2 regions of the Bradyrhizobium sp. 25ACV genome follow, and region 2 is predicted to be linked to the other one. Evidence: riboswitches for the same ligand, from Rfam matches in the RefSeq annotation. Region 2 holds a riboswitch; the other holds the start of a gene.
The links. Region 2 has a riboswitch for S-adenosylmethionine ahead of metX (homoserine O-acetyltransferase MetX). Riboswitches for the same ligand answer to the same signal wherever they lie in the genome.
Positions count from the first base shown of each region.

Region 1: it holds a riboswitch for S-adenosylmethionine, as region 2 does, so the genes downstream of both, RAD04_RS19405 (O-succinylhomoserine sulfhydrylase) here and metX (homoserine O-acetyltransferase MetX) in region 2, are expected to answer to the same signal.

Region 1 covers NZ_JAVAYO010000008.1:1,777-13,360, reverse strand. The annotation lists gene RAD04_RS19450 (helix-turn-helix transcriptional regulator) at 64-903, shown strand; gene RAD04_RS19445 (SdpI family protein) at 1,034-1,393, shown strand; gene RAD04_RS19440 (VOC family protein) at 1,498-1,857, shown strand; gene RAD04_RS19435 (SRPBCC family protein) at 2,001-2,402, shown strand; gene RAD04_RS19430 (hypothetical protein) at 2,527-3,003, shown strand; gene RAD04_RS19425 (MATE family efflux transporter) at 3,000-4,445, opposite strand; gene RAD04_RS19420 (hypothetical protein) at 4,679-5,731, opposite strand; gene RAD04_RS19415 (PAS domain S-box protein) at 5,839-6,258, opposite strand; gene RAD04_RS19410 (2'-deoxycytidine 5'-triphosphate deaminase) at 6,427-7,563, opposite strand; SAM riboswitch at 7,644-7,723, shown strand; gene RAD04_RS19405 (O-succinylhomoserine sulfhydrylase) at 7,797-8,984, shown strand; gene RAD04_RS19400 (SGNH/GDSL hydrolase family protein) at 9,097-10,089, opposite strand; gene RAD04_RS19395 (SGNH/GDSL hydrolase family protein) at 10,102-10,881, opposite strand; gene RAD04_RS19390 (OpgC domain-containing protein) at 10,881-11,584, opposite strand, start outside.
Region 2 covers NZ_JAVAYO010000007.1:189,005-200,588, reverse strand. The annotation lists gene ftsE (cell division ATP-binding protein FtsE) at 1-191, shown strand, start outside; gene RAD04_RS18365 (cell division protein FtsX) at 184-1,152, shown strand; gene RAD04_RS18360 (YdcF family protein) at 1,255-1,959, shown strand; gene RAD04_RS18355 (lysophospholipid acyltransferase family protein) at 1,983-2,756, shown strand; gene RAD04_RS18350 (gamma-glutamylcyclotransferase) at 2,753-3,361, opposite strand; gene RAD04_RS18345 (DUF2125 domain-containing protein) at 3,472-4,659, shown strand; gene RAD04_RS18340 (prephenate/arogenate dehydrogenase family protein) at 4,765-5,700, opposite strand; gene hisC (histidinol-phosphate transaminase) at 5,697-6,794, opposite strand; gene RAD04_RS18330 (chorismate mutase) at 6,831-7,679, opposite strand; SAM riboswitch at 7,836-7,915, shown strand; gene metX (homoserine O-acetyltransferase MetX) at 8,007-9,206, shown strand; gene metW (methionine biosynthesis protein MetW) at 9,209-9,871, shown strand; gene RAD04_RS18315 (alpha/beta fold hydrolase) at 9,987-10,850, opposite strand; gene RAD04_RS18310 (NlpC/P60 family protein) at 11,068-11,584, shown strand, end outside.

The DNA of each region.
Region 1 (11,584 bases), on a different contig from region 2:
TTCGGGCGTGATCTCGTCGGAAAACCGCTAACACTTGTCCGGATCATGCCTAGATAAGGCGGCATGGACGCCACCACACTGCTGACCTCGCAATCGATGACCGTCTCCGAGTTTCGCTGCGACGCGGGACCGGGCGACACGCCATTTGCCGAATGCCGCACCGGGCATTCCATCGCCTATGTCCGCTCGGGCAGCTTCGGCTGTCATTGCCGCGCCGGCTTCTTCGAGCTGGTGGCGGGCTCGATGCTGGTCGGCGCGCCCGGCGAGGAATACACCTGCACGCATGAACATGTCAGCGGCGATGTCTGCCTGTCGTTCTTCCTCAGCGCGGACATGGTCGATGCCCTCGGCGGGCGGGGCGAGGTCTGGCAGGTCGGCGCCACGCCGCCGCTGCCCGAATTGATGGTGCTGGGCGAGCTCGCCCAGACGGCGGCAGATGGCAACAGCGATATCGGCCTGGACGAGGTCGGCCAGATCCTGGCCGGCCGTTTTGTCGACGTCGTTTCCGGCAAGGCGCGCAAGCCGGCCACCCCCACCGCGCGCGACCGCCGCCGCGCGGTCGAGGCCGCACTTTGGATCGACGACAACTCGCATGCCGAGGTCGATCTCGAACAGGCCGCAAAGCAGGCGGGCCTCAGCCCGTTCCATTTCCTGCGGCTGTTCTCGAGCGTGCTCGGCGTCACCCCGCATCAATATCTGGTGCGCTCGCGGCTGCGGCACGCAGCGCGGCTGCTCACCGATGACGACATCGCGGTCACCGATGTCGCCTACGACGTCGGCTTCGGCGATCTCTCCAACTTCGTCCGCACCTTCCACCGCGCTGCCGGCGTATCGCCGACCAAGTTCCGCCAGGCCTCGCGCGGGGAGCGCAGCGTCTTCGCCGAACGCCTCGTCCTCAACTGAGACAGATCGGCCGCATGGTGGGGTAATAGTCTGTTGACCAGACGGGCGCGTCGTACTGGGCTTGCGGCACGCCGCGCGATATTACAACCAAAGAGCGAATCAACGCTCTTTGAGTGCGGCGACCCGGCAGATGAACAGTGCCCCGAGTGATGTGATTGCGGCCACACTGATCGCGCTTGCCGTTGGTCTTGCCTTCATCGCCGGCTGTGCCATCTATTATGGCCGCCAGATCACCTCGCGCAGGATTCCGATGCAGTGGGGCACCGACGGGGAACCGGCCTGGTTTGCACCACGCCTCATCGGGCTCTGGTTCAGCTTCGGCGTCACGGCCGCCCTGTCCGCGTTCCTGCTCGTCCTCGCCCTTCATGACCCGCAGAAGCTCACGGCCCTGATCGTCGCAACAGTCAGCGTGATCGGAACGAACATGTGGGTTCACGTCTATCACCTGAAACGGGTGATTCGGTGGCAGTCGGAGGTGCCGGCGAATTAGCCGGCTGCCAAGCGCAAGATTCTCCAAGAGCCGCCCGCCTCACCCCGACTAGGGTCGTCTCCGGCGCGCGCCAGTTTCGGCGCGCTTTGCAGATGGAGACGACCATGTACGACCACATCGGACTTCGCGTTGCCGATCTCGACGCCGCGACGCGATTCTACACCGCGGTGCTGGCGCCGCTCGGTTACGTCCTGTGCTCCAGCGGCGACGGCTATGCGGGTTTCGGGCCGAAGGGCGAGCCTGCCCTATGGCTGCACCTGAACAAGGGCCGCAAGGCCGACGGCGCGCACATCGCGTTCCGCGCCGGAAATCATGACGCGGTCAAGGCGTTCCACAGCGAAGGCCTGAAGAGCGGCGGCCGCGACAACGGCGGCGCCGGGCCGCGCAAGGATTACAGCCCGACCTATTACGCGGCGTTCCTGATCGACCCTGATGGCAACAATGTCGAGGCGGTTTGTGCGTGAGGCGCGACCTGAGGTGCCACATACGCCGTCATTCCGGGATGGTGCGAAGCACCAGACCCGGAATCTCGAGATTCCGGGTTCGCGATTGCGCACCATAGTTCGCGCTCCGCGCGCCCCGGAATGACTCCAACAATGGGTATCCCATGGCCTCCATCCACAACGACATCTCCATCAATGCCCCGGCGCGCGACGTCTGGGATGCGGTGCGCGATTTCGGCGCACTGCATGAGCGGCTGGCGCCCGGCTTCGTCACCGCCTGCACGCTCGACGGCGATGCGCGTATCGTCACGTTCGCCAACGGCTCGGTGGCGCGCGAAGTGCTGGTCGATTGCGACGACGCGCGGCGGCGCCTCGTCTATGCCATCAACAACGAGCGGCTGAAGCATTACAGCGCCTCGGTGCAGGTGATCGCCGACGGCGAGCGGAGAAGCCGCCTGCTGTGGATCATCGACATGCTGCCGAACGAGCTCGCAGCCTACGTCCAGGGCCAGACCAGGGACGCCGTCGTTGCGATACATAAAGCGTTTCCGCCCGCTGCAGCCTAGCGGCGGCCCACGCGGCTCTGTGAGTTTTCTCACAGAGCTCAGTCCTCGCCAGCCGTAACCATCGCGGCGTGCGTCCGGTTGGCTCCGCTCTCCCGGCGGCGCCACGAGACGCGAGGAGCATGCCATGCGAGGTGCGGACAAGGTGATTTGCCAGGCGGCCGCCGTGCTGCTGCTGTTTTCAGTCGCGAGCTCGCCGGCGAAGGCGCAGTTCCTCGGCGGCGGAGGTGCCGGCGGCGAGGACATGATGACCCAGATGGCCCCGATGCTGGAGATGATGAAGGCGAAGATGGGCAAGCGCCGCTTCGCCATGATGATGCAGACCATGGGCCCGGTGATGAGCCGCATGATGGACGGCGGCGGAGGGCTTGGTGGCATGATGGGCGGCGGCAATCTCGGCGGCGGCTTCGGCGCGCCCTATTACGGCGGCTACACCCCGATGGGTGGCGGTACCATGCCGGCCGGTTATGGCGGCGTTGGTGGCGGCGACATCATGGGCATGATCGGCGGCGCTGGAGGCGGCGACATGATGGCGATGATCCCGCAACTGATGCGGCTCGCCAATGTCGGCGGCGGTGGCCATCGCCGCCACAGGCATCGCTAATCGGCGACGCCCGAGAGAGCCGGCCTGATCGCAGCCTTGCTCGCGCGCGGTCCCCAGCGCGTCAGCACCACGCTGGAGAATGAGAGCAGGCCGAGCACGACCATCGAGCTTGCGGCCAGCCAGAAAAAGCTCTGCGCGGTCGCCTCGTGGGTCGACAGCCACCAGCCCGCCGCCGAGATGTAGATCAGCCGCGCCGTCTGCGCCAGCACCGGCCCGATCACCTTGGCCGCGCCTTGCGATGAGAAATACATCGTCGTGGCAATGCCGAAAAAGGCGTAGAACGGTCCGACCGTCGAGAGATATTGATGGCTCGCCGCGCGCACGGCCGCGCTGTCGGTGAAGATGTTGATCCAGAGATCGGGAAACATCGCAACGACGCAGGCCGGCGCACCGACGGCCATGAAGGCGGCAGCACTGGCGATCCAGGCGACGCGCCGGGCGCGCGCGATGTTGCCTGCGCCGATCGCCATCCCCACCATCGGCACGCAGGCGATGCCGAACGAGAACGCGATCGAGGTCAGCAAGAATTCCAGCCGCGCGCCGATACCGTAGCCGGCGAGGATCGTGGTGCCGAACTTCGCCAGCATGTGGGTGAAGATCGAGATCGTCAGCACCGATTGCAGCGGCGAGAAGCAGGCGATCGCGCCGACCTTCAGGATGTCGAAAAACATCGCCCACTGGATGCGCAGGCCGCGCAGCTTCGGTGTAACCCGGGCGCGGCCGGAGAACAGGTACCAGCCCATGATGCAGATGTTCATGGAATAGGCGATCAGCGCACCGGCCGCGACGCCGCGCATGCCGAACTGCGGCACCGGCCCGAGCCCGAGGCCGAGCGTGCCGCCGAGCACGATCTGCCAGGCCGCCGAGTTGAGGATGAGGAACGACGGCAGCTTCATGTTGCCGGTGCCACGCAGCACGCCGGCCATGGTGTTGAGCAGCCAGGGCAGCACGGCGCCGCCGAAAAAAACCTGCGTGTAGGCGACGGCGTGGGTCAGCACGTCGCCGCGGCCGCCGAGCATTTCCAGCACCCGCGGCCCGAAGATCAGCATGCCCAGCATGAAGACGAGGCCGAAGCTGATGCCGATCAGGATCGCATGCGCGGCGAGCGTGGCGGCGCGTTCGCGATCGCCGGCGCCGAGCGCGCGGGCAATGGCGGAAGCCACCGCACCACCCATGGCGCCGCCCGACATCGTCATGGTCAGAATGATTGTCGGAAACACCAGCGCCATCGCCGCCAGCGCCTCGACGCCGAGCCGGCCGATATAGGAGGTCTCCGCGATCACCGTACAGGTACCGGCCGAGAGCGCGATCACGTTGGGCCAGGCGAGAGAGAGCAGCGTGCGCAGGATCGGCCCGTCTACAAGCGCGCTTCGCACTGGCGGCGTGGGCGGCGGCAGCGGACGCTCTTGCTCATCGACCGGGATTTCGGCGATGTCGGACATGTCCTCTCCGGGGCACGGGGCGCCATTTGCGGCGCGGCAATGCGTAGGTGTGCCAATTATTTTCTTCGCGCAGAAGGCGCGGCGAGAGGCTTGTTAGCACGGCCCGCAGCGATTCCTACTGCGCTAGCTGCAGGCGTGCCCTGCGGCAGCGCATTTCAGCCCGTGAAATTGCGGCTGTTGTTCTCCCTCTCCCCGCTTGCGGGGAGAGGCGAAGCGCGCGGCGGCGCCATCGCCTATTCCACGGCCCAAACCAGCGGCGGACGGCCGCCAGCAGCAGCGCGCATACGCACGCCGATATGCCGCCCGCATCCCGCAGCCAGCCCCTCGAACAAGCCCTCCAGCGCCTTGGCGCAGGCGGGGTGATAATCGGCAACGTCGTCCATCAGCTTCCAGCTCTGCTGGCGGATTTCGAAGGTGCCTTCGGATCGCGAGGTCTCGGCCGTGTCATCCTGCGCCGCGAACAGCGCGTTCAGGAACGACGCGAATTCGCTTGCGCCGCCGCGGCTCATCGCCAGCGCGGCGGCGACTTCGTCGAAATATTGCATCCCGATCAGCTTGCCGGTGAGGTGCAGCAGATAGCCGGCGTCTTCCGGGCCGAACAGCTGCACCATCACGGGCGCCGCCGTGCGCACATACTCCATCGCATAGTTACGATAGGCTTTTTCCAGTCGTGGTTTCGGCCAGCTCGCAACCGGCAAAGCCGGCGCAGTCTTCGCGTCGAACAGCGGCGCTTCGAGGTGGCGCGCGAACACCAGGCGCTGATCGAGTTCTAGCGGATGATCGTATTGGCAATAATAGCCTTCGAGCCCGTCCTGGCCGTCGACGCTCTGCTTGGTGCAGACGAAGCCGAGCCTGAGATCGCCGAGCGCGACGCCGTTGTTGGCGTGCCATCCCCGCAGCATCGCGCGGGAAACCTCGCCCGGTACGCCGCAGATCGCGGTGCCCTTCCAGATCCAGCGCGGCGGCGGATAGCGGATCCAGGCCTTGGCGTCGCTCTCATACATGTATTCGACATGCACGCCGCCGATCCAGTTGGAGAGATAGTGATATTGCGCGGCCGCCACCGCCGGCGGCAGATGATCGATCCCGAGCTTCCTAAGCCCGGGCAGGAAGCGCTCCTGCTGCTGACGGCGGAACACGCGGAAGACGAACTCGGCGGCATCCGCAGTGCCGCGCCGCGTGACGACGGTGAGGATGAGGCCGGTGAAATAGGCGTGGTAGAGGTCGGCGACCGCACGCCAGCGCTTCCATTGCGCTTCCTGCACGGCGTCAGCTGCGGCGGTCATTCGTTTCGCTCCCGATCGTTGTTGCGATCGAGTGTGTCACCGCACCTTCCGGCAGGCAACATGACGCCCGTGCAGAGCGCCCTGCGCGGCCGCCCGCCAATTCCGCATCACGAAGTTTGCGGCGGCGCCGTCCTGGCCGCGCGCTCTCGCTCGACCCGTTCGGTGACATCGCGCGCCATCGCGACCGATCCCAGAACATTGCCGCCGGAATCCCACACCAGCGCGAAGGTCATCTCGATGTAGAGCTTGCGCCCGCTCTTGTGCAGCGCGCGGGTCAGTGTCGGCTTGCCCGCAAGCTTCATGCGGCCGCTGGCCAGCGCAGCTTCAAAGCCCTTCCAGTGCGCGGCGCGCAGGTGTTCGGGAATGATCAGGTCGAGATTCTGTCCGAGCGCTTCCGCAGCGGAGAAGCCGAACAGCGCCGTCGCTGCACGGTTCCACCGCATGATCGTGCCGGAGCGGTCCGAATAGATCAGCGCATCCGCGACGTCTTCGACGATCTTTGCGTCGAGTTCGGATTCGTTGGCCATGTCACCACCTTGTATCACTCCGAATGATTGCACATCCCGACACACATTCGGTGTCATCGCCCGACTTGATCGGGCGATCCAGTACTCCGAGACGGCAGTGATCAAATCGACAGGCCGCGGCGTACTGGATGCCCCGGTCAAGCCGGGGCATGACAGTAGGGTGCGCAGCTACACCCGGAAATGCTTCGATAGTTTGAGGCCCTGGGCCTGATAGTTCGAGCCGATGCGCTGGCCGTACATCGCGTCGGGACGGGCCAGCATCTTCTCGTAGACGAGGCGGCCGACGATCTGGCCGTGCTCGAGGATGAACGGCACCTCGCGCGAACGCACTTCCAGCACCGCGCGCGCGCCTTTTCCGCCCGCGCCAGCATAGCCGAAGCCGGGATCGAAGAATCCGGCATAATGCACGCGGAATTCGCCGACCAGCGGATCGAACGGCACCATCTCCGCGGCGTAGTCGGGCGGCACCTGCACCGCTTCCTTCGACGCCAGGATGTAGAACTCGCCGGGATCGAGGATCAGGCTGCCGTCGGGACGGGCCGAGATCGGCTCCCAGAAATCTTCCACCGCGTAGCCGGAGCGACGATCGACGTCGACGACGCCGGTGTGACGCTTGGCGCGGTAGCCGACGAAGCCGTTTGCCTTCTCGCCGGAGAGATCGACGGAGACGGCGACGCCGCCCGAGAGGTCGGCATCGTCGATGTCGACGAGACGCTCGGCGGCATGCAAGCCATCGAGCTCGTCGGCATTGAGGATGGCGTCACCGGTGCGAAAGCGCACCTGCGACAGACGCGAGCCCTCGCTGACCAGCACCGGAAACGTCTTCGGGCTGATCTCGGCATAGAGCGGACCGTGATAGCCGGCGCCGATCATGTCGAAGCGGCGGGTGCCGTCGGCGATGACGCGGGTGAAGACGTCGAGCCGGCCGGTGGAGCTTTTCGGGTTCGCGGCCGCGACGATCTCCGGCGGCAGCGCGAGGCTCTCCAACAGCGGCACGATGTAGACGCAGTTGGTCTCCAGCACCGCGCCGTCGGCGAGGCTGAACTCGTGCAGCTTCAATTCGTCGATGCGCTCGGCGACGGTGGCGCCGGGACCGGGCAGGAAGCTGGCGCGGACGCGATAAGCGATGTCGCCGAGACGCAGATCGAGGCTCGCCGGCTGGATCTGGCTCTCGACGAAGTCATAGGCGGGCAGGATGAGCCCGGCCGCCGCCATCGCCGCGATCATGCGGTCGGGCAGGATACCATTGGCGTCGGGCGCAACCGTGAACGTCAACCGGGGGTCCTCGTCAGGGATCAGATGCATCCGGACATGCCGGAAATACAAGTCTTTTACGGCTATCCGATGGACGCCTTGACGGAAAGGGCATTGCGGAATATGAGCATCACTTATCCCGTGGTGATTTGAGCCGGCCGGCTTGCAGCCACGTTAAATAAGTCGCTAAACAGGCCGGGGACCTCTGTGATCCCGGCCCGTGGAGATATCCAGGCCGGTTTTTTTGTGACCGTTTTCGCTCGACGGTCACGTCGGAGGTACCTATGTCGAAGTCGACCACCAACTACCGTCCCGAAACCCGCCTTGTCCATTCCGGCACCCTGCGCTCGCAATATGGCGAGACGTCGGAGGCGCTGTTCCTGACCCAGGGCTATGTCTACGACACCGCGGAGCAATGCGAGGCGCGGTTCAAGGGCGAGGATCCGGGCTTCATCTATTCGCGCTACTCTAATCCCACCATCGCGATGTTCGAGCGCCGCATGATCGAGCTCGAGGGCGCCGAAGCCGCCCGCTCGGCGGCAACAGGCATGGCCGCGGTGACGACGGCGATCCTGGCGCCACTCAAGGCCGGCGACCACGTGGTGGCTTCCCGCGCCCTGTTCGGCTCGTGTCTCTACGTCATCCAGGACCTCTTGCCGCGCTACGGCATCGAGACCACGCTGGTCGACGGTCTCGACCTCGACCAATGGCAGCGCGCCGTGAAGCCGAACACCAAGACGTTCTTCCTGGAGAGCCCGACCAATCCGACGCTGGATGTGCTCGACATCCCAGGGATTGCCGAGATCGCGCACAAGGGCGGCGCGTGGCTCGTCGTCGACAACGTGTTCGCAACGCCGATCTGGCAAAGCCCGCTCGCGCTCGGGGCCGACGTCGTGGTCTATTCCGCGACCAAGCACATCGACGGCCAGGGTCGCTGCCTCGGCGGCATCATCCTGTCGTCGGAAGCCTTCATCGCCGAGCACATCCACAATTTCATGCGCCAGACCGGCCCTTCGATCTCGCCGTTCAACGCCTGGGTCCTGCTCAAGGGCCTGGAGACGCTGGGCGTGCGCGTGCGCGCGCAGACCGATACGGCCGCGCGCATCGCCGACGTGCTGGCGAGCCATCCGAAGATCTCGCGGCTGGTTTTCCCGGGCCGCGTCGATCATCCGCAGGCAGCGCTGGTGAAAAAGCAGATGCGCGGCGGCTCGACGCTGGTCGGCTTCGAGGTCAAGGGCGGAAAGGCCGCGGCGTTCCGCGTGCTCAACGAATTGAAGCTGGCGAAGATCTCCAACAATCTCGGCGACGCCAAGAGCCTCGTCACGCATCCGGCGACCACGACGCATCAGCGCCTGAAGCCGGAGGACCGCGCCGCGCTCGGCATCAGCGAAGGTTTTATCCGCTTCTCCGCGGGGCTGGAGCATGCCGATGATCTGATCGAGGATCTGACTGCGGCGCTGGAGAAGGCGTGAGGGGAAGCGCTGTAGGGTGGATTAGCCGAAGGCGTAATCCACCAACTTCGTTCGGCATTCGCTGATGGATGGTGGGTTACGGCTTCGCCTAACCCACCCTACGGCACCGTGCTTACATCGGCCGATAGGTTCTCACATCCGCGGGCACGTTCACACCCAGCTTGATCTGCCCCACCGAACGGATGATGTCGTCGCCGAGCAGTTGGGCGAAGCAGGCATAGCCCCAATCGTTCATGTGCAGGCCGTCGGCGATGACGAAGCTCTCGACCGGAATCGACTGGTTCTCGTGCCAGTCGCGCATCACCTCGAAGCGCGGGAAGATGCCGACGTGACGCAGCTCGGCGACCTTGCCCAGCAGCTTCACCATCTTGCCGGCGCTTTCGCCACGCTGGTTGACGGCCGGCGAATATTGCGGATCGACCAGCACGATGTCGGCACCGCCGGCGGCCTGGATGCGGCTGATGCCGTCCTCGACCAGTTTTGCGGTGTCGCCGGGATCGAGATTGCGCAGCACCGCGTTGGTGCCGACCTGCCAGATCACGAGATCCGGATGCACGTCGATCACTTGCGTCTGGAGGCGCTTCATCATCTCCGGCGCATCCTCGCCGCCGACGCCGGCATTGACGACGGTGATGTCGGCGGTCGGATAGTGGCGGCGCAGCTGGGCGGCAAGACGGTTCGGATAATTGAACTCCGGCGAGCTCGCGCCGAATCCTGCGGTCGACGACGAGCCGAACGCGACGATCACAACGGGCTGGCCGGCCACGAGCTTGCTTGCAACATGCGGCAGCGAACCCATCGCCTTCGAGCCGCCCTTTGACGGCAGGCAGGGCACGCGGTTGAAGACGTCGCCGGCGGATTTGGCGACCTGCTTCACCTTGTCGATGGCGCGCGCGGTGATGCCGCGCTGCTCGGGCGAGGTCACGGCAACGGTGGTCTGGGACGGCGAAGCGGGAGCGGGATCAGCCGACCGCGCCGGTGCTTGTGTCGCCTGCGCGGCTTGGGTCTGCGCATGGGACTGCGGGGCCGGCGCCAGCAACAACAGCACTGCAGCTGCAGGCGCGGTCAGCCATGCCGTCAGGCAAAAAGGGCGGAGAGAACTCATTAACGCTAGACCTCAATTTTGCTGCTGGGCCGGCTCCAGATGGGCTGCGTCGATCACGAACTGTGCCAACGCCCGGCCAAGGCAATCATGAACCTGCTTCGCCAGTTCGGGCCCGCGGGACGGGCTGAACAGGTCGAACTGACCCTGATCATTCCACTGCCGCATGATCGTGAAGCGATCGAACAGCGGAATATCATGCTCCTGCGCCACGACGCGCATATTATCGAGAAATGGTTGGGCCGAGATCATCGTTTCGGTACGCGGGCTGTACTGCAAATTCATCAAGACGACGTCGGCCCCTGCCTTTTGCAACGCAATAACCCCCTCGGTGACTGCGCTGCGAAATTCGTCGGGATCGATGGATCGGATGGCATCCACGGTCCCGGTCTGCCAGACGACCAAAGTAGGGGTTTTTGCTTCCATCAGCTTAACGAAGGTCGAGGCGGCCTCCTCCGCCGTTCTCTTGCTCTGTATTTCTACGGAGACGTGCACTGCTTCCGACGGCGGCAGCTTTTCCTTCAGAATCGCTTCCATACGCGCCGGATAGGAGCTGCCCTCCGAAGACGGAATCGTGGTCGAGCGGCTGCCGACGACCAGGATTTCGAGCGGCTTGCCGGCCTTGACGGCCTCGGCGACCTTGGGAAGCTGGCTTTCGCTGGTAAGCAGATAAGACGGCAATTCGCACGCCGCGGGCGCGGTGGCAGCGCCAGACGCAGCATCGCCCGCGCGCGCCACAGGCGCGGCGAGGCTACCGCATAGCAGGACCAGGCTCAGGAGAACCTTCGCCTTCATCAGCCCCCTCCCGCCAGATCGGCGTTGCCGACGGCGTTTTTGGTTTTCGCACCGCTCTTGTCAGCCACGCGCTTGTACCACGAAATCACCCAGGCCACGCCCCACATGATCAGGACCCCGGAGAGACTAATCAGCGCATGCATGGCTGCGCCGCCGGAGACTTCGGCGAGAATGAAATGCCCGGCGAAGGCCAGGAAGACACCGAGGCAGAAGATCTCGAGAGAATGCTGGCCACATAGAATCAATGGTCGCAACCAGCGCGATTTCAAGCCCGGCCAATCCCGGGGTAGGAAGCGGACGGTGAGCGCGGCCAGCGCCAGGAAATGCGTGAAGCGCAGCACGTCGAGATCGGTCTTGTCGATCGGATACATCCACTGCTCGACCCGCTTCGGCATGAATTGGGAGAGCTGCGGCACGTACCAGGTCAGCGTCACGTAGAACGCCGCGGCGAGGTAGGCGATCGCGATCCACATCGTCACCGGCGAAGCCAGGATACGCGACATCCGTCGCGCACCTCCGAGCGCGCACCATGCCCCGAAGACGAACAGCAATTGCCAGGCCAGCGGATTGAAGGCCCAGAAGCCGTTCGGATAGGCGGAGAAGTAGAGATCGTACTCCCAGGTGACCGCGTAGAGCACGACCGAGAGGCCGAGCGTGACGTCGGGGCGCCATTTCATCGACCACAGGATCAGCGGCAGCGCCA
Region 2 (11,584 bases):
AACTGCTGCTCGCGGACGAGCCGACCGGCAGCGTCGACCCGACGCTCGGACGCCGCCTGCTGCGGCTTTTCATCGAACTCAACAAATCAGGCACCGCCGTCATCATCGCGACCCACGACATCGGCCTGATGGACCAGTACGAGGCCCGGCGGCTGGTGCTGCACCAGGGACGGTTGCACGTCTATGAGTAGGACCGACGAGCGCGGCGTGTTGGTCGACCTCGGACAGGAGCGTCCGCAGCTTCCGGCCAACGCGCGCAACATGTCGCCGATCGTGCCGCGCGCCTCGATCCAGGGCCGCGCGCTGGTCGCCGTCGTCGCCATCATGACCTTCCTGGCGTCGATGACCACGGGCACGGTGCTATTGGTGAGCGCCTCCGCCGCGGAATGGCAGTCGGACGTCGCCAGCGAAATCACCATCCAGGTTCGCCCGCAGGCCGGCCGCGATCTCGAACGCGACACCGCGGCGGTGACGGAGGCGATGCGCGCGCAAGCCGGCGTCGTCGAGGTCAAGCCGTTCACCCGGGAGGAGAGCGGCAAGCTGCTCGAGCCCTGGCTCGGCACCGGCCTGTCGATGGACGACCTGCCGGTGCCGCGCATGATCATCGCGCGTGTGCAACCCGGCACGCTGCTCGATCTCGGCGCCTTGCGCGCGCGTGTGACCCAGGTCGCGCCAAGTGCCAGCGTCGACGATCACCGCGCCTGGATCGAGCGGATGCGCTCGATGACCAACGCCACCGTGCTCGCCGGCCTCGGCATCCTCGCGCTGGTCATCATCGCCACCATCATCTCGGTCTCGTTCGCGACCCGTGGCGCCATGGCGGCGAACCGTCCGATCGTCGAGGTGCTGCATTTCGTCGGCGCCGGCGACCGCTACATCGCCAATCACTTCCTGCGTCATTTCCTGAGGCTCGGCCTCGAGGGCGGCGTGATCGGCGGCGGCGCCGCCATGCTGGTGTTCGGCTTCTCCGAGTCGATCGCCGGCTGGTTTTCCGGTACCCCCGTCGGCGACCAGTTCGCGGCGCTGCTCGGCACCTTCTCGCTGCGGCCGTCCGGCTACATCGTGCTCGCGGCCCAGGCCGTGCTGATCGGCGCCATCACCGCGGTGGCCTCACGCCAGACCCTGTTTGCGACGTTGAACGATGTGGATTGAGTTCTTTCTTCCGTTCTCCCGCAGGAGAGGGCGAAGAAACCGGACTCCACTTCGCCTCAAAACCTTTTAAAATCACCTCAGGGAAGGGATCACCGACACTATATGACCTCGCCGACCGACGATCGATCGCCGAACCTGCCGCGCGGCTGGCTGCGCGCGGCCGTGGTGTCGACGATTGCGCTCGCCTTCGTCGGCGCGGCGGCGGGCTTCATCGCGTTCCTGTCGCAATTGCGCGGCGCCGAGATCGCCCCAAGCCGCAAGGCAGACGGCATCGTGGTCCTGACCGGCGGCTCCTCGCGGGTGTCCGACGCGATGGAGCTGCTCGCTGCCGGCTACGGCAGACGGCTCCTGATCTCCGGCGTGCACCCGACGTCGACGGCGAACGACATCTCCCGGACCCTGCCGGAGAACCAGTCCTTCATGACCTGTTGTGTCGATCTCGACCGTACCGCGCTTTCGACCCGCGGCAATGCGGCGGAGGCGCGGCGCTGGGCCGACGGCCGCCGGTTCAAGTCGCTGATCGTGGTCACCTCGAACTATCACATGCCGCGCGCGCTGGTGGAATTCTCGCATGCGATGCCGCAGACGACGTTGATCCCATTCGCAGTGGTCGGCGACAAATGGCGCGAGGAGCCGTGGTGGACCTCGGCGTCTACCTTGCGGCTGCTGCTGTCGGAATATGTCAAGTACGTCGCGGCCGAGCTCAGGGTGCGGCTGGAGGATTTCGGGATTGACCTTTCGCCCGAGATGTCGGAGCAGCCTGCAGGTCATCAGCCAAAGCGGCCCGCCACCGCCCAAGCCAATTGATCGGCAAAATAATCGGATCGTCGATGTTCCTGATTTTCGTGCGCTCGCTCGTGTTCAACGTGCTGTTCTACGCCGTGCTGGTCTGCCTCGCGATCGTGGCGCTGCCGACCTTCGCATTGCCGCCGCGCGCCATGCTGACGGTCGCGCAATGGTGGGCCAAGGCGACGCTGGTCCTGATGCGCGTGGTCTGCAACATCAAGGTCGAATTCCGCGGTGTCGAGAACATCCCGCAGGGGCCGCTGGTGATCGTGGCGAAGCATCAGTCGTTCTGGGAGACGTTCGTTCTGCCCGGTTTCTTCAATCGTCCGATCTTCATCCTCAAGCGTCAGCTCATGCAGATCCCGGTGTTCGGCCAGTTTCTGGTCAAGACCGGGATGATCGCGATCGACCGCAAGGCCGGCGTGAAGGCGCTCTTGGACATGACGCGGCGGGCGCGCGAGGCGGTGCGCTCGGGCAGGCAGCTCGTCATCTTTCCGGAAGGCACGCGCCGCGCGCCGGGCGCGCCGCCCGACTACAAGACCGGCTTTGCGCAGATCTATTCGTCCTGCGGCGTGCCGTGTCTGCCGATCGCGCTCAACTCCGGCCTGTTCTGGCCGCGGCGCACCTTCATGCGCTATCCCGGCACGCTCGTGGTGGAATTCCTCGATCCGTTGCCATCAGGCCTGCCGAAGGATGAGTTTCTCTCCCGTGTGCAAACGGCCATCGAAGAGGCAACGAGCCGCCTCGTCGAAGCCGGCCGCAAGGAGCAGGAGCAATTGATCGGCGCCTCGCCGAGTTACGCGCCGTCGGAGAACTAGCGGATCTCTCGATCGTCGGGAGCCGGCGGGTGCAGGGAATGCGCCTCCCCATGCAGCATAGTCGCAAGCTGATGCAATTGCGTATCGCGAAAGCCTTCGGCCTCGATCGCCTTCACCGTCGCGGTGACATAGTCGCGATTGGCGCCAGACTGGCCGTGGCCCTGAACGACATGGCGGTGCTGCTCGACAAGCGACAGACGGCCGGCATATTGCACATGGCCGCGGTCGACGACATAGGCGAGCGCGGAGACGCGCTGGCTCGCATCGTTCTCCAGCCAGACCGAGCGCATCACCTCGCGATAGACCGAGGTCACCTGCTCGCGTGCCCGCAAGTAAGCGACGACCTCAGTGCGGTTCTTTTCGGCGACGCGAAAGGCGATGCCGCGGCAGGCGCCGCCGCGGTCGAGCCCGAGCACCAGGCCCGGCTTCTCCGGCGTGCCGCGATGGACGAAGGAATAGACGCAGAGCGCCCGGTGCTCGCCGACCAGCCGCGCCGGGAGGCGCTCCTCGAAATCGAATCCCGGACGCCACATCAGCGAACCATAGCCGAACACCCAGAGGTCGCCCGTGGCTGTGGTGACGGAGGGGAGGGTGATTTCGGACATTTCGGGCACGGCTACCAGAACCGCGCCCCCAAAAGAAGCGAATTCTCCGCCTTTCGTCGGGGGCTGGCCTCGCTTACATTTGCCAAAATCTGGGACCAAAGGGTCGCCGCATGTCCAATATGACCGTTGCCGCAGGCCACCGCCGCTCCCGTTGGGGCCTTTTCATCGCCCCCGTCCTCGTCCTGATCCTCGCCGTTGCCTGGAGCTGCTTCTGGTTCTACGCGGCCTCGCAGGCCGAAGTGGCCGCAGACGCCTGGCGGGCGCAGGAGGCTAAATCCGGCCGCATCTATGATTGCGCCAAGCGCTCGATCGCCGGCTTCCCGTTCCGCTTCGAGGTCCAGTGCTCCGGCGCCAGCGTGGCCCTGGTCTCGCAGAATGCCAGCAAGACGCCGTTCACGGCCAAGCTCGACAACATCCTGGTCGTTGCGCAGGTGTACGATCCCAAGCTCGTCATCGCCGAATTCTCCGCGCCGGCGACACTGACCGACGGCGTCACGCAAAACACCTTCGTGGTGAACTGGAGCAAGGGCCGCAGCAGCGTGGTCGGCCTGCCCTCCGTGCCGGACCGTGCCTCCATCGTGTTCGACGATCCCAACATCAATCGTCTCGACGGCAGCATGCAGGTGCCGCTCGCGCGCGCCAAGCAGGTCGAGCTGCACGGACGCCTCGCGGACGGATCGCCGGCCGAACACCCTGTGATCGAGACCGTGCTCCATGTCGCGCAGGGCAGCATCCAGGGCGTTCATCCCTTGCTCGCCGAGCCGTTCGAGGCGGACACACGCGCCAAGATCACGGGCCTGTCCGACCTGACGCCAAAACCCTGGCCGCAGCGCTTCCGCGAGATCCAGGCCGCCGGCGGTCATATCGAGATCGTGCAGTCGCGGATCCAGCAGGGTGAGATGATCGCGGTTGCGGCCGGCACGCTCGCCCTCTCGGCCAACGGCCGGCTCGACGGCGAATTGCAGATGACGGTGACGGGCCTCGAGCGCGTGATCCCGGCGCTCGGCATCGAGAAGATGCTGGAGGAGGGCGTGCCGCAGGCCACGCTCGATCGCGTCGCGCCCGGCATGAAGTCGCAGGACCTCAACAATCTGTTCGGCGCGCTCGATCGCGCCGTTCCCGGCCTCGGCAAGGTCATCAAGCAGAACGCCAATGCCGGCGTTGCCGCCGGCATCAATTCGATCGGCACCGAGAGCACGCTGGAAGGCAAGAAGGCGAGGAGCTTCCCGCTGAAGTTCGTCGACGGCGCCGTGCTGCTCGGCCCGGTCAAGGTCGGCCAGATCCCGCCGCTGTATTAGGTGGCGTAGCTGCCGTAGCCCGGATGGAGCGAAGCGCAATCCGGGACGGTGCCAGCCGCGATCAAGAATCTCGGATTACGCTTGCGCTCCATCCGGGCTACGAACTCAGGGCTTCTTCAGCGCCCCATGCTGCCGGCCGAAATCCGCGGCCGCCGAATCCTGGCCGATCTCGACGATGCCGCGGCGGATGGCGCGGGTGCGGGTGAAATGGTCGAACAGCGCCTCGCCGTCGCCGCGGCGGATCGCGCGGGTGAGTTTGGCGAGATCCTCGGTGAAGGTGCCGAGCATTTCCAGCACGGCTTCCTTGTTGGCGAGGAAGACGTCGCGCCACATCGTCGGATCGGACGCGGCGATGCGGGTGAAATCGCGGAAACCGCCAGCCGAGAACTTGATCACCTCGGACTCCGTCACCTGCGCCAGTTCGTCGGCGGTGCCGACGATGGTGTAGGCGATCAGATGCGGCAGATGGCTGGTGATCGCGAGCACGAGATCGTGATGATCCGGCGTCATGACCTCGACCTTGGCGCCCATCGCCGCCCAGAAGGCGCGCAGGCGATCGGTCGCGGCCGCATCGACGCCTTCCGGCGGGGTGAGAATGCACCAGCGGTTGATGAAGAGCTCGGCGAAACCTGAATCCGGCCCTGAATGCTCGGTGCCCGCCACGGGATGCGCCGGCACGAAATGAATGGTCTTCGGCAGATGCGGCGCCATGTCCCTGACGATGGCGCCCTTGACCGAGCCGACGTCGGAGATGATTGCGCCGGGCTTCAGATGCGCGGCGATCTCCTGCGCGACCTCGCCGCAGGCGCCGACGGGAATGCAGAGGATGACCAGATCGGCATCCTTCACCGCTTCCGCATTGGTCGCCACGACCTGGTCGACGATACCGAGCTCCATCACCCGCGCGCGGGTCTTCTCCGAGCGCGCGGTGGTGACGATCTCGCCCGCCAGGCCCTGGAGCTTCGCAGCGCGCGCGATCGAGCCGCCGATCAGGCCGAAACCGATCAGCGCGATGCGCTGGAAGTGCGGTGCGCTGTTCATTTGCCGGCCATGAAATCGCGCAGGCCGTCGAGGACGAGGCGGTTCGCCTCCTCGGTGCCGATGGTCATACGCAGCGAATGCGGCAGGCCGTAATTCTTTAAGCCGCGCAGCACGAGGCCCCGCTTGGTCAGGAAGGCGTCGGCATCGTCAGCGGTCTTGCCCTTGTCGGTCGGGAAGTGGATCAGCACGAAATTGGCGACGCTCGGCGTCACCTTCAGTCCGAGCTTGCCGATCTCCTCGGTCAGCCAGTTGCGCCAGGTCTCGGTGAACTGCTTCGACATCGCCTGGTGCGCGGTGTCCTCGATCGCGGCGACCGCGGCATACATTGCCGGCGTCGACACGTTGAACGGGCCGCGGATGCGGTTGACCGCGTCGATGATGTGCTCGGGGCCGAACATCCAGCCGATGCGCAGCGCGGCGAGGCCGTGGATCTTGGAGAAGGTGTGCGTCACCACCGTATTCTCGGTGGTGGCGACCAGCTCGATTCCCATCTCGTAGTCGTTGCGCGAGACGTAGTCGCAATAGGCGGCATCGAGCACCAGCAGCACGTGCGAGGGCAGGCCGGAGCGCAGGCGCTTGACCTCGTCGAACGGCACATAGGTGCCGGTCGGATTGTTCGGGTTGGCGAGCCAAACCAGCTTGGTGCGCGGCGTCACCGCCTTGAGGATGGCGTCGACGTCGCAGGTGAGGTTGGTCTCCTGCGCGACGACATTCTTGGCACCGACCGCCATGGTCGCGATCGGGTAGACCAGGAAGCCGTGCGTGGTCGAGATCGCCTCGTCACCGTGGCTGAGATAGGTGTGCGCCAGCAGATTGAGGATCTCGTCCGAGCCGGCGCCGCAGATGATGCGGTTGGGGTCGAGCCCGAAGGAGCGGCCGATCGCCTCGCGCAGCACGCGCGAGGTTCCTTCCGGATAGTCTTCCAAATGATCCGCCACGCGCTTGAACGCCTCGATCGCCTTGGGCGAGGGCCCGAACGGCGTCTCGTTGGCCGACAGCTTGAATACCTTGCGGCCCGGCTCCGCCACCGGGCTCTTGCCGGGCGTGTAGGGCGCAATATCGAGAATGCCGGGATTCGGCACGGGGCGGGACATCTTGAACTCCGAAAATGGCGGGGCGCGGCGCGTGGTTTACGATTTCGCCCCGGTCGGGGGCACCGTATAGCGCGTTGCGTGGCTGCCGACGAGGGCCGTGGAGCGCACCGAGGCCCCCGCCTCGATCAGGGCAGCCCTGATTTTGTCGATGCTGGTCGCGCTCGTGACCGAGACCAGCAGCGCCGCGCCGTCGAAGGCGGTATCAGGCACCGCCACGATCTCGGCGAGCGGCGACAGGGCGCGCGCGACCTCGGCGTTCCAGCCGGAGACGCGGACGCTGAAGGTCTCGACCTCCGTCACCAGGGCGCTGTCGGCGACGCGCGAAATCGCGAACACCGGCAGTGCCGCCGGATGATCGTCGCGCTCGACGAAGGGCATCCGCGCGATAATCTTCGGCGCGCCTTCCGTTTCGAGCAAGAGCCACCATGGCGTGCGGCTCGACGTCGCCGACACCAGCGCCAGATCGCCCTTGGATTTCGCTACCGCCTCGACCGCGGCCTGCGCGCTGAAATGCGCGACGTAAGGCACGGTGAAGCCGAAATGGAAGCGCGCGGAATCGCGCATCGCCGGCTCGCTCGCCGAGATGTCGGCATGCACCGAGAACGGCGCCTGCACATAGGTGAACGTCGAGATGATGACGCGCCAGATGCTCTCGACCGTGTCGAGCGGCAGGATGCCGCGATGGCGCTGCACGATCTCGCGCATCATGGCGGCCTCGCGCGCGGGGCGGAACGCCGAGCCGACCTCCTGGGTCTGCTTCACCTGGATCAGGCGGTCGATGATGTCGCCGCGCTGCATCAGCAGGCGATGCATGCCCTCGTCGATCGCGTCGATCTCCTTGCGCAGTTCCTGGAGCGATGGTGGCGCGGGCGGACGTTGGGACATGTCTGGCTGTCGATGGTTTCGATGGGGGATGTCCTGATTAGGCAGTCGGGACGGCGAAAGCAAAGAGAAATCACGTCCTTTTCGGATGACGCGAGAGAGACGAATTGGGCCGATCCGGGCCGCGACTTGACGAAAACCGCCCAAGACGGTAGCTTTTGCCCGTTCCGTGGTCATTTGAGCCGGCCGGCTTGCAGCCACGTTAAAAAACTCGCTAAACAGGCCGGGGACGCTTCCGATCCCGGCCGAACCTATCGTTCAGGCCGGGTTTTTCATGGCCTGATGCAAGTGGCGATCACGCGTTTGATCGCAAACGAGGTCGATGGTCAGATGGGTAGCGTCAAGTCGATACCGAGTCCTGCGATCAGCGCCGACGAGCGGTCGCACGAGGTGGATCATCCAAGCTCGCAGATCGCGCATTTCGGCGCCGAGCAGCCGCTGCGGCTCGACTGCGGCATCGATCTCACCCCGTTCCAGATCGCCTACCAGACCTATGGCGAGCTCAACGCCGATCGCTCCAACGCGGTGCTGATCTGCCATGCGCTGACCGGCGATCAGCATGTCGCCAATGTGCATCCCGTCACTGGCAAGCCCGGTTGGTGGGAGACGCTGGTCGGCCCTGGACGTCCGATTGATCCCAAGCACTACTTCATCATCTGCTCCAACGTGATCGGCGGCTGCATGGGCTCGACCGGGCCGGCGTCGATCAATCCTGCTACCGGCAAGGTTTGGGGCCTGGATTTCCCGGTCATCACCATTCCCGACATGGTGCGTGCGCAGGCGATGCTGGTCGACCGGCTCGGCGTCGACACGCTGTTTGCGGTCGTCGGCGGCTCGATGGGCGGCATGCAGGTGCTGCAATGGACCGCCGCCTATCCTTCCCGCGTGTTCTCCGCGCTGGCGATTGCCTGCGCGACGCGGCACTCGGCGCAGAACATCGCCTTCCATGAGCTCGGCCGCCAGGCCGTGATGGCCGATCCCGACTGGCACGGCGGCGGCTATGCCGATCACGGCATCCATCCGCATCGCGGGCTCGCGGTGGCGCGGATGGCGGCGCACATCACCTATCTCTCGGACGCGGCGCTGCATCGAAAATTCGGCCGGCGCATGCAGGACCGCGAGCTGCCGACCTTCTCGTTCGACGCCGACTTCCAGGTCGAATCCTATCTGCGCTACCAGGGCTCGTCCTTCGTCGAGCGTTTCGACGCCAATTCCTATCTCTATCTGACGCGCGCGATGGATTATTTCGACATCGCCGCCGACCATGGCGGCGTGCTCGCAAAGGCGTTCGCGGGAATTGCGACCCGCTTCTGCGTGGTCTCCTTCACCAGCGACTGGCTGTTTCCGACCTCGGAATCGCGCGCGCTGGTGCACGCGCTGAATGCGTCGAGCGCGCGGGTGTCGTTCGCCGAGATCGAGACCGATCGCGGCCACGACGCCTTCCTGCTCGACGTGCCCGAATTCTTCGACATCTCCCGCGCCTTCCTGCAATCGGCGGGCAAGGCGCGCGGGCTCACCAGGGACGGCTAGTCATGTCTGTACAGGAAGTGCTGCCGTTGAACGGCGTCGCGACCGGATCGTCCGGCCAGTTTCGCGCCGATCATCTGCTGGTCGCCGAGATGGTCAAGCCGGGCTCGAAAGTGCTCGACGTCGGATGCGGCGAGGGCGACCTGCTTCAGCTGATGGAGACCCGCGGCATTGACGGCCGCGGCATCGAGCTGTCGCGCGAGGGCGTCAATCGCTGCGTCGCCAAGGGCCTTGCGGTGGTGCAGGGCGATGCCGACACCGACCTCGTCAATTATCCGGATGACGCCTTCGACTATGTGATCCTGTCGCAGACGCTGCAGGCGACGCGGCAGCCGCGGGTGGTCCTGGAGAATCTGCTGCGCATCGGCCGCCGCGCCATCGTCTCGTTCCCGAATTTCGGTTTCTGGAAGATGCGGCTCCAGCTCCTGGTCGGCGGCCACATGCCGCGCACCGAGAATTTGCCGGCGACCTGGTACGACACCGCCAACATCCATTTCTGCACCATCAAGGATTTCGTGCAGCTCTGCGACGAGATCAACGTCAAGATGGAGCGCTCGGTCGCGCTCGATCTCTACGGCCGCCCGGTGCCGCTGAATCTGCCCTGGTGGGTCTGGAACATGTTCGGCGAGCAGGCGGTGTTCTTGCTCAGCCGCGGCGGGGGGAAGTGACGCCGTAGGCGTCATTCCGGGGCGCGCGTAGCGCGAACCCGGAATCCATCGAGCAACAGCGCCTGCAGCGCAATGGATTCCGGGCCTGCGCCGCCGGCGCATCCCGGAATGACAGCTAGTGCGGAGCCAGGGACCGCGTGTCGCGCACCGGCCATCTTCCCGCCTCCACCAGCGTCACGAACCGCGCCACCGTCTCGTTGAACAGCGCGGGCTCTTCGAGATTGAGCACGTGGCCCGACTTCGGAAACATCGCCAGCCCCGCCGCAGGCAGATGCTTCTTCAGGAACAGGCTCGGTCCGACGCATAGATCGTCCTCGTCGCCGCAGATGATCAGCGCCGGCGTCGATGCGCGCTTGATCGCATCCGTCATCGTGTAAATCGAGGGGCGGCGGCCCTGGAAGCCGCGCATCGTGCGCGCCGAACCCTTGGCGTCGTGGCGCGCCAGCGCGGCGTAGAAATCGGCGTGGCCGCGGGGATCCTTCACCAGGAAGGGAATCCGGCTAGGCGCCTCGCGCGTCACTTTCGCGACCTCCGCGGAGCCCAGCGTCTCGAACTGCTCGGCATTGGCGCGGCACTGCTTGCGCCAGGCCTCCAGGTTCTCGATCTCCGAGCCGGAGCCGACGCCGGCCAGCGTCATCGACAACGCGCGCTGCGGCGCGTTGAGCCCGATCTGGAGCGAGGAGTAGGCGCCCATCGACAGGCCGACCAGATGCGCGCGCTCAATCCTGAGATGATCGAGCACCGCGAGCGCATCGCTGTAGAAATGCGTGTAGCTGTAAACCTCGCCTTCAGGCACGTCCGACGGCGTGTAGCCGCGGGCCGAATAGGTGATGCAGCGATGGCCGCGCGAGAAGTAGCGCATCTGCGGCTCCCAATTGGTGTGGTCGGCCGCGAACTCGTGCAGAAAAATGATCGGCGTTCCCTGACCCGCTTCTTCGAAATAGATGCGGACGTCGTCCCTGGTCGTGGCGTGGGGCATTAACCGTTTCCCTCTCTTAAAGCCGCCTTTGCAAGATCGCAGTTAATGCTGTTGTCGGCAATGCGGCGGCCTCGAGCCAGTATCGGCACAAAATCATCGCAGCCATTCGCAGGCAGCCCGCGTCTTTTTCTCGCCACATCGGGCGGCTTAACGGCCAGACCGATGTCGGCCGTTGCACGGGCCGATTGGGAAGTGGGGTGTCAACGAAGGATGAAGAATGTTTGAGTTGTTTGCGTCTCGCCTGTCGCGTTGTGTTGTCGCGCTGGCGATCTTCTTCGCGGCGGTGGCCGCGTTCGTTTCTCCGGCCTCAGCGCGGCCGCATCATCGTCATAGCGCAGAGCGGCACGCACACGTGCACCACGCCAGACATCATCACTACCGCCACCATGCACGCAGCTCGCGCTTCGAGCGCAGCGCGGCGCAGTTGCGGGCGAGCGGATTCGCCGACACCCAGGCGAGCTATGATCCGAACGCCAATAGCGGCGGCATGGTCCACAACACCATGGCTAATACCGCAATGGCCAATAGCGGCGGCTTCGGCGGCGGATCGAACCTCGTATCCGAGGCGCGCCGCTATGTCGGCGGCAATCCGACCGGGCGCGGCAGCCTGTGGTGCGCGCGTTTCATGAACATGGTGCTGGAGCACACCGGCCATAAGGGCTCGGGCTCCGACATGGCGAGCTCGTTCGCGCGTTACGGCACCCGTGTCTCCGGTCCGCAGGTCGGCGCCATCG